One region of the Bradyrhizobium sp. Ken64 genome, then DNA from elsewhere that is predicted to be linked to it. Evidence: riboswitches for the same ligand, from Rfam matches in the RefSeq annotation. Region 1 holds a riboswitch; the other holds the start of a gene.
The links. Region 1 has a riboswitch for S-adenosylmethionine ahead of AC0L2F_RS08250 (O-succinylhomoserine sulfhydrylase). Riboswitches for the same ligand answer to the same signal wherever they lie in the genome.

Region 1 (4,388 bases):
GCGGCGCTTCGAGATGCCGCGCGAACACGAGGCGCTGGTCGAGCTCGAGCGGGTGGTCGTATTGGTGATAGTAGCCTTCGAGCCCGTCCTGGCCGTCGACGCTCTGCTTGGTGCAGACGAACCCCAATCTGGTATCGCCGAGCGCCACACCATTGTTGGCGTGCCAGCCACGCAGCATCGCGCGCGAGACTTCGCCCGGCACGCCGCAGATGGCAGTGCCTTTCCAGATCCAGCGCGGCGGCGGATAGCGGATCCAGGCTTTGCGGTCGCTCTCATACATGTATTCGACGTGCACGCCGCCGATCCAGTTCGAGAGGTAGTGATATTGCGCGGCGGCGACTGCCGGCGGCAGATGGCTCAGCCCGAGCTTCTCCAGCCCCGGCAGGAAGCGCTCCTGCTGCTGGCGGCGGAACACGCGAAAGACGAACTCCGCAGCATCCGCCGTGCCGCGACGCGTGACCACGGTGAGGATCAGGCCGGTGAAATAGGCGTGATAGAGATCGGCAACCGCGCGCCAGCGCTTCCACTGAGCTTCCTGCGCGACGTCTGATGCGGCGGTCATGTTCGCTCCCGATCGTTGTTTTGATCGAGTGTGTCACTGCATCCGGCGACGGACAAGCCGAGCCGCACGCGGGGCGCCCTGCACGCCGGCGCGCCAATTCCGCATCACGAAGTTTGCGCAGCCCTAAATTTGCGCAGCCTTGGCGGCACGCTCGCGCTCGACGCGCTCGGTGACGTCGCGCGCCATCGCCACCGATCCCTGCACCACGCCAGCGGCGTCCCGCACCAGCGCAAAGGTCATCTCGATGTAGAGCTTGCGTCCGCCCTTGTGCAGCGCGCGGGTCAGTGTCGGCTTGCCCGCAAGCTTCATCGCGCCGCTGGCAAGCGCGGCCTCGAAACCCTTCCAGTGCGCGGCGCGCAGATGTTCGGGAATGATCAGGTCGAGATTCTGGCCCAGCGCTTCGTCCGCCGAGAAGCCGAACAGTGCGGACGATGCGCGATTCCAGCGCATGATGGTGCCGGAGCGATCCGAATAGATCAGCGCATCCGCGACGTCGTCGAGGATTTTTGCGTCGAGTTCGGATGAATTGGTCATGTCAGCACCTTGTAGCCCGGATGGAGCGCAGCGTAATCCGGGATCGTGCCACAAGTGAGACTTTCCCGGATGACGCTTGCGCTCATCCGGGCGAGGGGTGATCGCTACACCCGGAAATGCTTGCTCAGTTTCAAGCCCTGGGCCTGGTAGTTTGAGCCGATGCGCTGGCCGTACATGGCGTCGGGGCGGGCCAGCATCTTCTCGTAGACGAGGCGGCCGACGATCTGGCCGTGCTCGAGGATGAACGGCACCTCGCGCGAGCGCACTTCGAGCACGGCGCGCGAGCCCAGCCCGCCGGCGCCGGCATAGCCGAAGCCGGGATCGAAGAATCCGGCATAATGCACGCGGAACTCGCCGACCAACGGATCGAACGGCACCATCTCCGCGGCGTAATCGGGCGGCACCTGCACCGCCTCTTTCGACGCGAGGATATAGAACTCGCCTGGATCGAGGATCAGGCTGCCGTCGGGGCGGGCCGAGATCGGCTCCCAGAACTCCTCGACGGAATAGCCTGCGCGGCGATCGACGTCGATGACGCCGGTGTGGCGCTTGGCGCGGTAGCCGACGAAGCCGCCGCTCTTCTCGCCGGAAAGATCAACAGAGACGGCGACGCCGCCGGTGAGATCGGCATCGTCGATATCGACGAGACGCTCGGTCGCGTGCAGCGCCTCGAGGTCGTCGATGTTGAGGATGGCATCGCCGGTGCGGAAGCGCACCTGGCTCAAGCGCGAGCCCTCGCTGACCAGCACCGGGAACGTCTTCGGGCTGATCTCGGCATAGAGCGGGCCGTGATAGCCGGCACCGATCATGTCGAAGCGGCGGGTGCCGTCGGCGATCACGCGGGTGAAGACGTCAAGCCGGCCGGTCGAGCTCTTCGGGTTGGCGGCCGCGACGATCTCCGGCGGCAGCGCGAGGCTTTCGAGCAGCGGCACGATGTAGACGCAGTTGGTCTCCAGCACCGCGCCGTCGGCGAGACTGAACTCGTGCAGCTTCAACTCGTCGATGCGCTCGGCCACGGTGGCACCGGGACCGGGCAGGAAGCTGGCGCGAACGCGATAGGCGATGTCGCCGAGACGCAAATCGAGGCTCGCCGGCTGGATCTGGCTTTCGACGAAGTCGTAAGCGGGCAGGATGAGACCGCCCTCCGCCATCGCCGCGATCATGCGGTCGGGCAGGATACCATTGGCGTCGGCGGCAACCGTGAACGTCAACCCGGGGTCCTCATCAGGGATCAAACACATCCCGACATGCGGGAAATATGAGCGTTTTACGGCTATCCGATGGACGTCTTGACGGAAAGGGCATTGCGGAATATGAGCATGACTTATCCCGTGGTGATTTGAGCCGGCCGGCTTGCAGCCACGTTAAATAAGTCGCTAAACAGGCCGGGGACCTCTGTGATCCCGGCCCGTGGAGATATTCCAGGCCGGTTTTTTTGTGACCATTTTCGGTGGTCACTTCAGGAGGTCCTATGTCGAAGTCCCCGGCGCCAACCGCCCACTACCGTCCCGAAACCCGCCTGGTCCATTCCGGCACTTTGCGCTCGCAATATGGCGAGACCTCGGAGTCGCTGTTCCTGACCCAGGGCTACGTCTACAACAGCGCCGAGGAGTGCGAGGCGCGGTTCAAGGGCGAGGACCCCGGCTTCATCTATTCACGCTACTCCAATCCGACCATCTCGATGTTCGAGCGGCGCATGATCGAGCTCGAAGGCGCCGAAGCGGCCCGTTCAGCCGCGACCGGCATGGCCGCGGTGACGACCGCGATCCTGGCGCCGCTCAAGGCCGGCGATCACGTCGTGGCCTCGCGCGCGCTGTTCGGCTCGTGTCTCTACGTCGTGCAGGATTTGCTGCCGCGCTACGGCATCGAGACCACGCTGGTCGACGGCCTCGATCTCGACCAATGGCAGCGCGCCATGAAGCCGAACACCAAGACGTTTTTCCTGGAGAGCCCGACCAATCCGACGCTCGACGTGCTCGACATTCCCGGCATTGCCGAGATCGCGCACAGTGGCGGCGCGCGGCTCGTCGTCGACAACGTGTTCGCCACCCCGATCTGGCAGAGCCCGCTCGCGCTCGGCGCCGACGTCGTGGTCTATTCCGCGACCAAGCACATCGACGGCCAGGGCCGCTGTCTCGGCGGCATCATCCTGTCCTCGGAAGCGTTCATCGCCGAGCACATCCACAATTTCATGCGCCAGACCGGCCCGTCGATCTCGCCGTTCAACGCCTGGGTCCTGCTCAAGGGCCTGGAGACGCTCGCCGTGCGCGTGCGCGCGCAGACCGAGACGGCGGCGCGCATCGCGGACGTGCTGGCGAGCCATCCGAAGATTTCGCGGCTGGTGTTTCCCGGCCGCGCCGATCATCCGCAGGCTGCATTGGTGAAGAAACAGATGCGCGGTGGCTCGACGCTGGTCGGCCTCGAGGTCAAGGGCGGCAAGCAGGCGGCGTTCCGCGTGCTCAACGAGCTCAAGCTTGCCAAGATCTCGAACAATCTCGGCGACGCCAAGAGCCTCGTCACGCATCCGGCAACGACGACGCATCAGCGCCTGAAGCCGGAGGACCGCGCCGCGCTCGGCATCAGCGAGGGCTTCATCCGCTTCTCGGCCGGGCTCGAGCACGCGGACGATCTGATCGAGGATCTGACCGCGGCGCTGGAGAAGGCGTGAATTATTGTCGTCCCGGCGAAGGCCGGGACCCATAACCACAGGAAGCAGTTTGGCGAAGACCCAGAGTTAAGGGGGGGAGCGGTACGAACACCGCGCACCATTGATGGATCACGCGGTATGGGTCCCGGCCTTCGCCGGGACGACAAGTCACATCGGCCGATAGGTCCGCACGTCCGCGGGCACGTTGACGCCGAGCTTGATCTGGCCGACGGAGCGGATGATGTCGTCGCCGAGGAGCTGGGCGAAGCAGGCGTAGCCCCAATCGTTCATGTGCAGGCCGTCGGCGATCACGAAACTCTCGACCGGAAGCGATTGCTTTTCGTGCCAGTCGCGCATCACCTCGAAGCGCGGGAAGATGCCGACGTGACGGAGCTCGGCGACCTTGCCGAGCAGCTTCACCATCTTGCCGGCGCTCTCGGCGCGCTGGTTGACGGCCGGCGAATATTGCGGATCGACCAGCACGACGTCGGTGCCGCCGGCGGCCTGGATGCGGCTGATGCCGTCCTCGACCAGCTTCGCGGTATCGCCGGGATCGAGATTGCGCAGCACCGCATTGGTGCCGACCTGCCAGATCACCAGATCCGGATGCACGTCGATCACCTCTTTCTGGAGGCGCTTCATCAT
Region 2 (4,388 bases), on a different contig from region 1:
CGCGGCCGACTACACCAATTGGGAGCCGCAGATGCGCTACTTCTCGCGCGGCCATCGCTGCATCACCTATTCCGCGCGCGGCTACACGCCATCGGACGTCCCTGATGGCGAGGTCTACGGCTACACGCATTTCTACACCGATGCGCTCGCGGTGCTCGATCATCTCAAGATCGAACGCGCGCACTTCGTCGGCCTCTCGATGGGGGCCTATTCGTCGCTCCAGATCGGGCTCAACGCGCCCCAACGTGCGCTGTCGATGACGCTCGCCGGCGTCGGCTCAGGCTCGGAGATCGAGAACCTCGACGCCTGGCGCCAGCAGTGCCGCGCCAACGCGGAGCAATTCGAGATGCTTGGCTCCGCGGAAGTCGCAAAAGTCACGCGCGAGGCGCCGAGCCGGATTCCCTTCCTGGTGAAGGACCCGCGCGGCCACGCCGATTTCTACGCCGCCCTGGCGCGACACGACGCCAAGGGATCGGCGCGGACGATGCGCGGCTTCCAGGCCGGCCGTCCCTCGATCTTTACGATGACGGACGCGATCAGGGCCGCCACGACGCCGGCACTCATCATCTGCGGCGACGAGGACGATCCGTGCATCGCTCCGAGCCTCTTCCTCAAGAAGCATCTGCCTGCGGCGGGGCTCGCCATGTTTCCGAAGTCCGGCCACGTGCTCAATCTCGAAGAGCCCGCGCTGTTCAACGAAACGGTGGAACGATTCGTCACGCTGGTGGAAGCGGGAAGATGGCCGGTGCGCGATCCGAGGTCGCTGGCGGCACATTAGCGCGAAGACGTCATCATACGCTCCGTCGCGTAGCCCGGATGGAGCGCAAGCGTAATCCGGGGCCTTCGCCTCCGCGGATAGAATCCCGGATTGCGCTACGCTTCATCCGGGCTACGGGAATCCTACTTCCTGCCGCCTCGCGTCAGCAAGAACACGCCCTGCTCGCCGAACAGATTCCACACCCACCAGGGCATCCGCAGCCGCAGCGGACGGCCGTAGAGGTCGAGCGCCTCGGCACGTTCCATCTTGACGTCGATCGCGTCGCAAAGCTCGACGAAATCCTTGATGGTGCAGAAATGGATGTTGGCGGTGTCATACCAGCTTGCCGGCAGATTCTCCGTCCGCGGCATGTGGCCGCCGATCAGGAGCTGGAGCCGCATCTTCCAGAAGCCGAAATTCGGGAACGACACGATGGCGCGGCGGCCGATGCGCAGCAAATTCTCCAGCACCACTTTCGGCTGCCGCGTCGCCTGCAACGTCTGCGACAGGATCACGTAGTCGAAGGCGTCATCCGGATAGTTCACGAGGTCAGTGTCGGCATCGCCCTGCACCACTGCAAGGCCCTTGGCGACACAGCGGTTGACGCCCTCGCGCGACAGCTCGATGCCGCGGCCGTCGACGCCGCGGGTTTCCAGCAGCTGGAGCAGGTCGCCCTCGCCACAGCCGACGTCGAGCACCTTCGAGCCCGGCTTGACCATCTCGGCCACCAGCACATGGTCGGCGCGAAAATCACCGGGCTGCCCGGTCGCAACGCCGCCCAGCGGCAACGCTTCCTGTACAGACATGGCTAGCCGTCCTTTAAGCTTTCTTGGCAGTGAGCCCGCGCGCCTTGCCTGCCGATTGCAGGAAGGCACGGCCGATGTCGAAGAACTCGGGCACGTCGAGCAGGAACGCGTCGTGGCCGCGATCGGTTTCGATCTCGGCGAACGACACCCGCGCACTCGACGCATTCAGGGCGTGCACCAGCGCGCGCGATTCCGAGGTCGGGAACAACCAGTCGCTGGTGAAGGAGACCACGCAGAAGCGGGTCTGGATCCCCGCGAACGCCTTCGCCAGCACGCCGCCATGGTCGCCGGCGATGTCGAAATAGTCCATCGCGCGGGTCAGATAGAGATAGGAGTTGGCGTCGAAGCGCTCGACAAAGGACGAGCCCTGGTAGCGCAGATAAGACTCGACCTGGAAGTCGGCGTCGAACGAGAAAGTCGGCAGTTCGCGGTCCTGCATGCGCCGTCCGAATTTTCGATGCAGGGCGGCGTCCGAGAGATAGGTGATGTGCGCCGCCATCCGGGCGACAGCGAGCCCGCGATGCGGATGGAGGCCGTGGTCGGCATAGCCGCCATGGTGCCAATCGGGATCGGCCATCACCGCTTGGCGGCCAAGCTCGTGAAACGCGATGTTCTGCGCCGAGTGTCGTGTCGAGCAGGCAATCGCCAGCGCGGAGAACACGCGGCTCGGATAGGCCGCAGTCCATTGCAACACTTGCATGCCGCCCATCGAGCCGCCGACGACCGCGAACAGCGTGTCGATGCCGAGCCGGTCGATCAGCATCGCCTGCGCGCGCACCATGTCGGGGATGGTGATGACGGGGAAATCGAGACCCCAAACCTTGCCGGTCGCGGGATTGATCGAAGCCGGACCGGTCGAGCCCATGCAGCCGCCGATCACGTTGGAGCAGATGATAAAATACTCGCTGGGATCGAGCGGTCGGCCGGGGCCGACCAAGGTCTCCCACCAGCCGGGCTTGCCGGTGACAGGGTGCACATTGGCGACGTGCTGGTCGCCGGTCAGCGCATGGCAGATCAGGATCGCATTGGAGCGATCGGCATTCAGCTCGCCGTAAGTCTGGTAGGCGATCTGGAACGGGCTGAGATCGACCCCGCAATCGAGCCGCAGCGGCTGCTCCGAGCCGAACTGCGCGAGCTGCGAGCTCGGATGATCCACCTCGTGCGACCGCTCGTCGGCGGTGATCGCGGGACTCGGAATTGACTGGACGCCAACCATCTGACCATCGACCTCGTTTGCGATCGTAGAAGTGACCGCATTGACATCAGGCCATGAAAAACCCGGCCTGAACGATAGGTTCGGCCGGGATCGAAAGCGTCCCCGGCCTGTTTAGCGAGTTTTTTAACGTGGCTGCAAGCCGGCCGGCTCAAATGACCACGGAACGGGTAAAAACTACCGTCTCAGGCGGTTTTCGTCAAGTCGCGGCCCGGATCGCCCAAATTCGCCCGTCGCGCCGCGGGCGGAAAAGGCCCGATTTCCCATTGCAATTCTCTTTGCTTTCGCAGCCCCGACTGCCTAATCAGGACATCCATCGCAGCGGTGACGGCTCGACTGATCCGCATTGGAACGCCTCTCAACAGCACCTCACAGACATGTCCCAACGTCCGCCCGCGCCACCATCGCTCCAGGAATTGCGCAAGGAGATCGACGCGATCGACGAGGGCATGCATCGCCTGCTGATGCAGCGCGGCGACATCATCGACCGCCTGATCCAGGTGAAGCAGACCCAGGAGGTCGGCTCGGCGTTCCGTCCGGCGCGCGAGGCCGCCATGATGCGTGACCTCGTCCAGCGCCATCGCGGCATCCTGCCGCTCGACACCGTCGAGAGCATCTGGCGCGTCATCATCGCGACGTTCACTTACGTTCAGGCGCCGTTCTCCGTGCATGCCGACATTTCGGCAAGCGAGCCCGCGATGCGCGATTCCGTACGCTTCCATTTCGGATTCACCGTGCCTTACGTCGCGCATTTCAGCGCGCAAGCAGCGGTCGAGGCGGTGGCGAAATCCAAGGGCGACCTTGCGCTGGTCTCGGCGACCTCCAGCCGCACACCATGGTGGCTGGAGCTGGAGGCAGAAGGCGCACCGAAGATCATCGCGCGGCTGCCTTTCGTCGAGCGCGCCGACCATCCGGCGGCGTTGCCCGTGTTCGCGGTCTCGCGCGTCGCCGACAGCGCCCTGGTGACGGAGGTCGAGACCTTCAGCGTGCGCGTGTCGGGGTGGAACGCCGAGGTCGCGCGCGCCCTGTCGCCGCTCGCCGAGATCGTGGCGGTGCCCGATACCGCCTTCGACGGCGCCGCGCTGCTGGTCTCGGTCACCGCGACGAGCAGCCTCGACAAAATCAAGACTGCCCTGATCGAAGCGGGTGCCTCGGTGCGCTCCACGGCCCTCGTCGGCAGCCACGCAACGCGCTATACGGTGCCCCCGACCGGGTCGAAATCGTAAGTCGCGAACCGCTTAAGCCATTCCGGAGTTAAAGATGTCCCGCCCCGTGCCGAACCCCGGCATTCTCGATATTGCGCCCTACACGCCCGGCAAGACCCCGGTGCCGGAGCCGGGCCGCAAGGTGTTCAAGCTCTCGGCCAACGAAACGCCGTTCGGGCCCTCGCAGAGGGCGATCGAGGCGTTCAAGCACGTGGCTGATCATCTGGAAGACTATCCGGAAGGAACCTCGCGCGTGCTGCGCGAAGCGATCGGGCGCACCTTCGGGCTCGATCCCAACCGCATCATCTGCGGCGCCGGCTCGGACGAGATCCTCAACCTGCTCGCTCACACTTATCTGAGCCATGGCGACGAGGCGATCTCGACCACGCACGGCTTCCTCGTCTACC

Region 2: linked by a shared signal. The riboswitch ahead of metX (homoserine O-acetyltransferase MetX) and the one ahead of AC0L2F_RS08250 (O-succinylhomoserine sulfhydrylase) in region 1 are both predicted to bind S-adenosylmethionine.

Annotation. Positions count from the first base shown of each region.
Region 1 is NZ_JBVVPA010000004.1:3,354-7,741, reverse strand. It holds gene AC0L2F_RS08265 (hypothetical protein) at 1-562, opposite strand, end outside; gene AC0L2F_RS08260 (PAS domain-containing protein) at 686-1,096, opposite strand; gene AC0L2F_RS08255 (2'-deoxycytidine 5'-triphosphate deaminase) at 1,201-2,337, opposite strand; SAM riboswitch at 2,418-2,497, shown strand; gene AC0L2F_RS08250 (O-succinylhomoserine sulfhydrylase) at 2,568-3,764, shown strand; gene AC0L2F_RS08245 (SGNH/GDSL hydrolase family protein) at 3,912-4,388, opposite strand, start outside.
Region 2 is NZ_JBVVPA010000001.1:466,728-471,115, forward strand. It holds gene AC0L2F_RS02250 (alpha/beta fold hydrolase) at 1-778, shown strand, start outside; gene metW (methionine biosynthesis protein MetW) at 901-1,563, opposite strand; gene metX (homoserine O-acetyltransferase MetX) at 1,577-2,779, opposite strand; SAM riboswitch at 2,870-2,949, opposite strand; gene AC0L2F_RS02265 (chorismate mutase) at 3,154-4,002, shown strand; gene AC0L2F_RS02270 (pyridoxal phosphate-dependent aminotransferase) at 4,037-4,388, shown strand, end outside.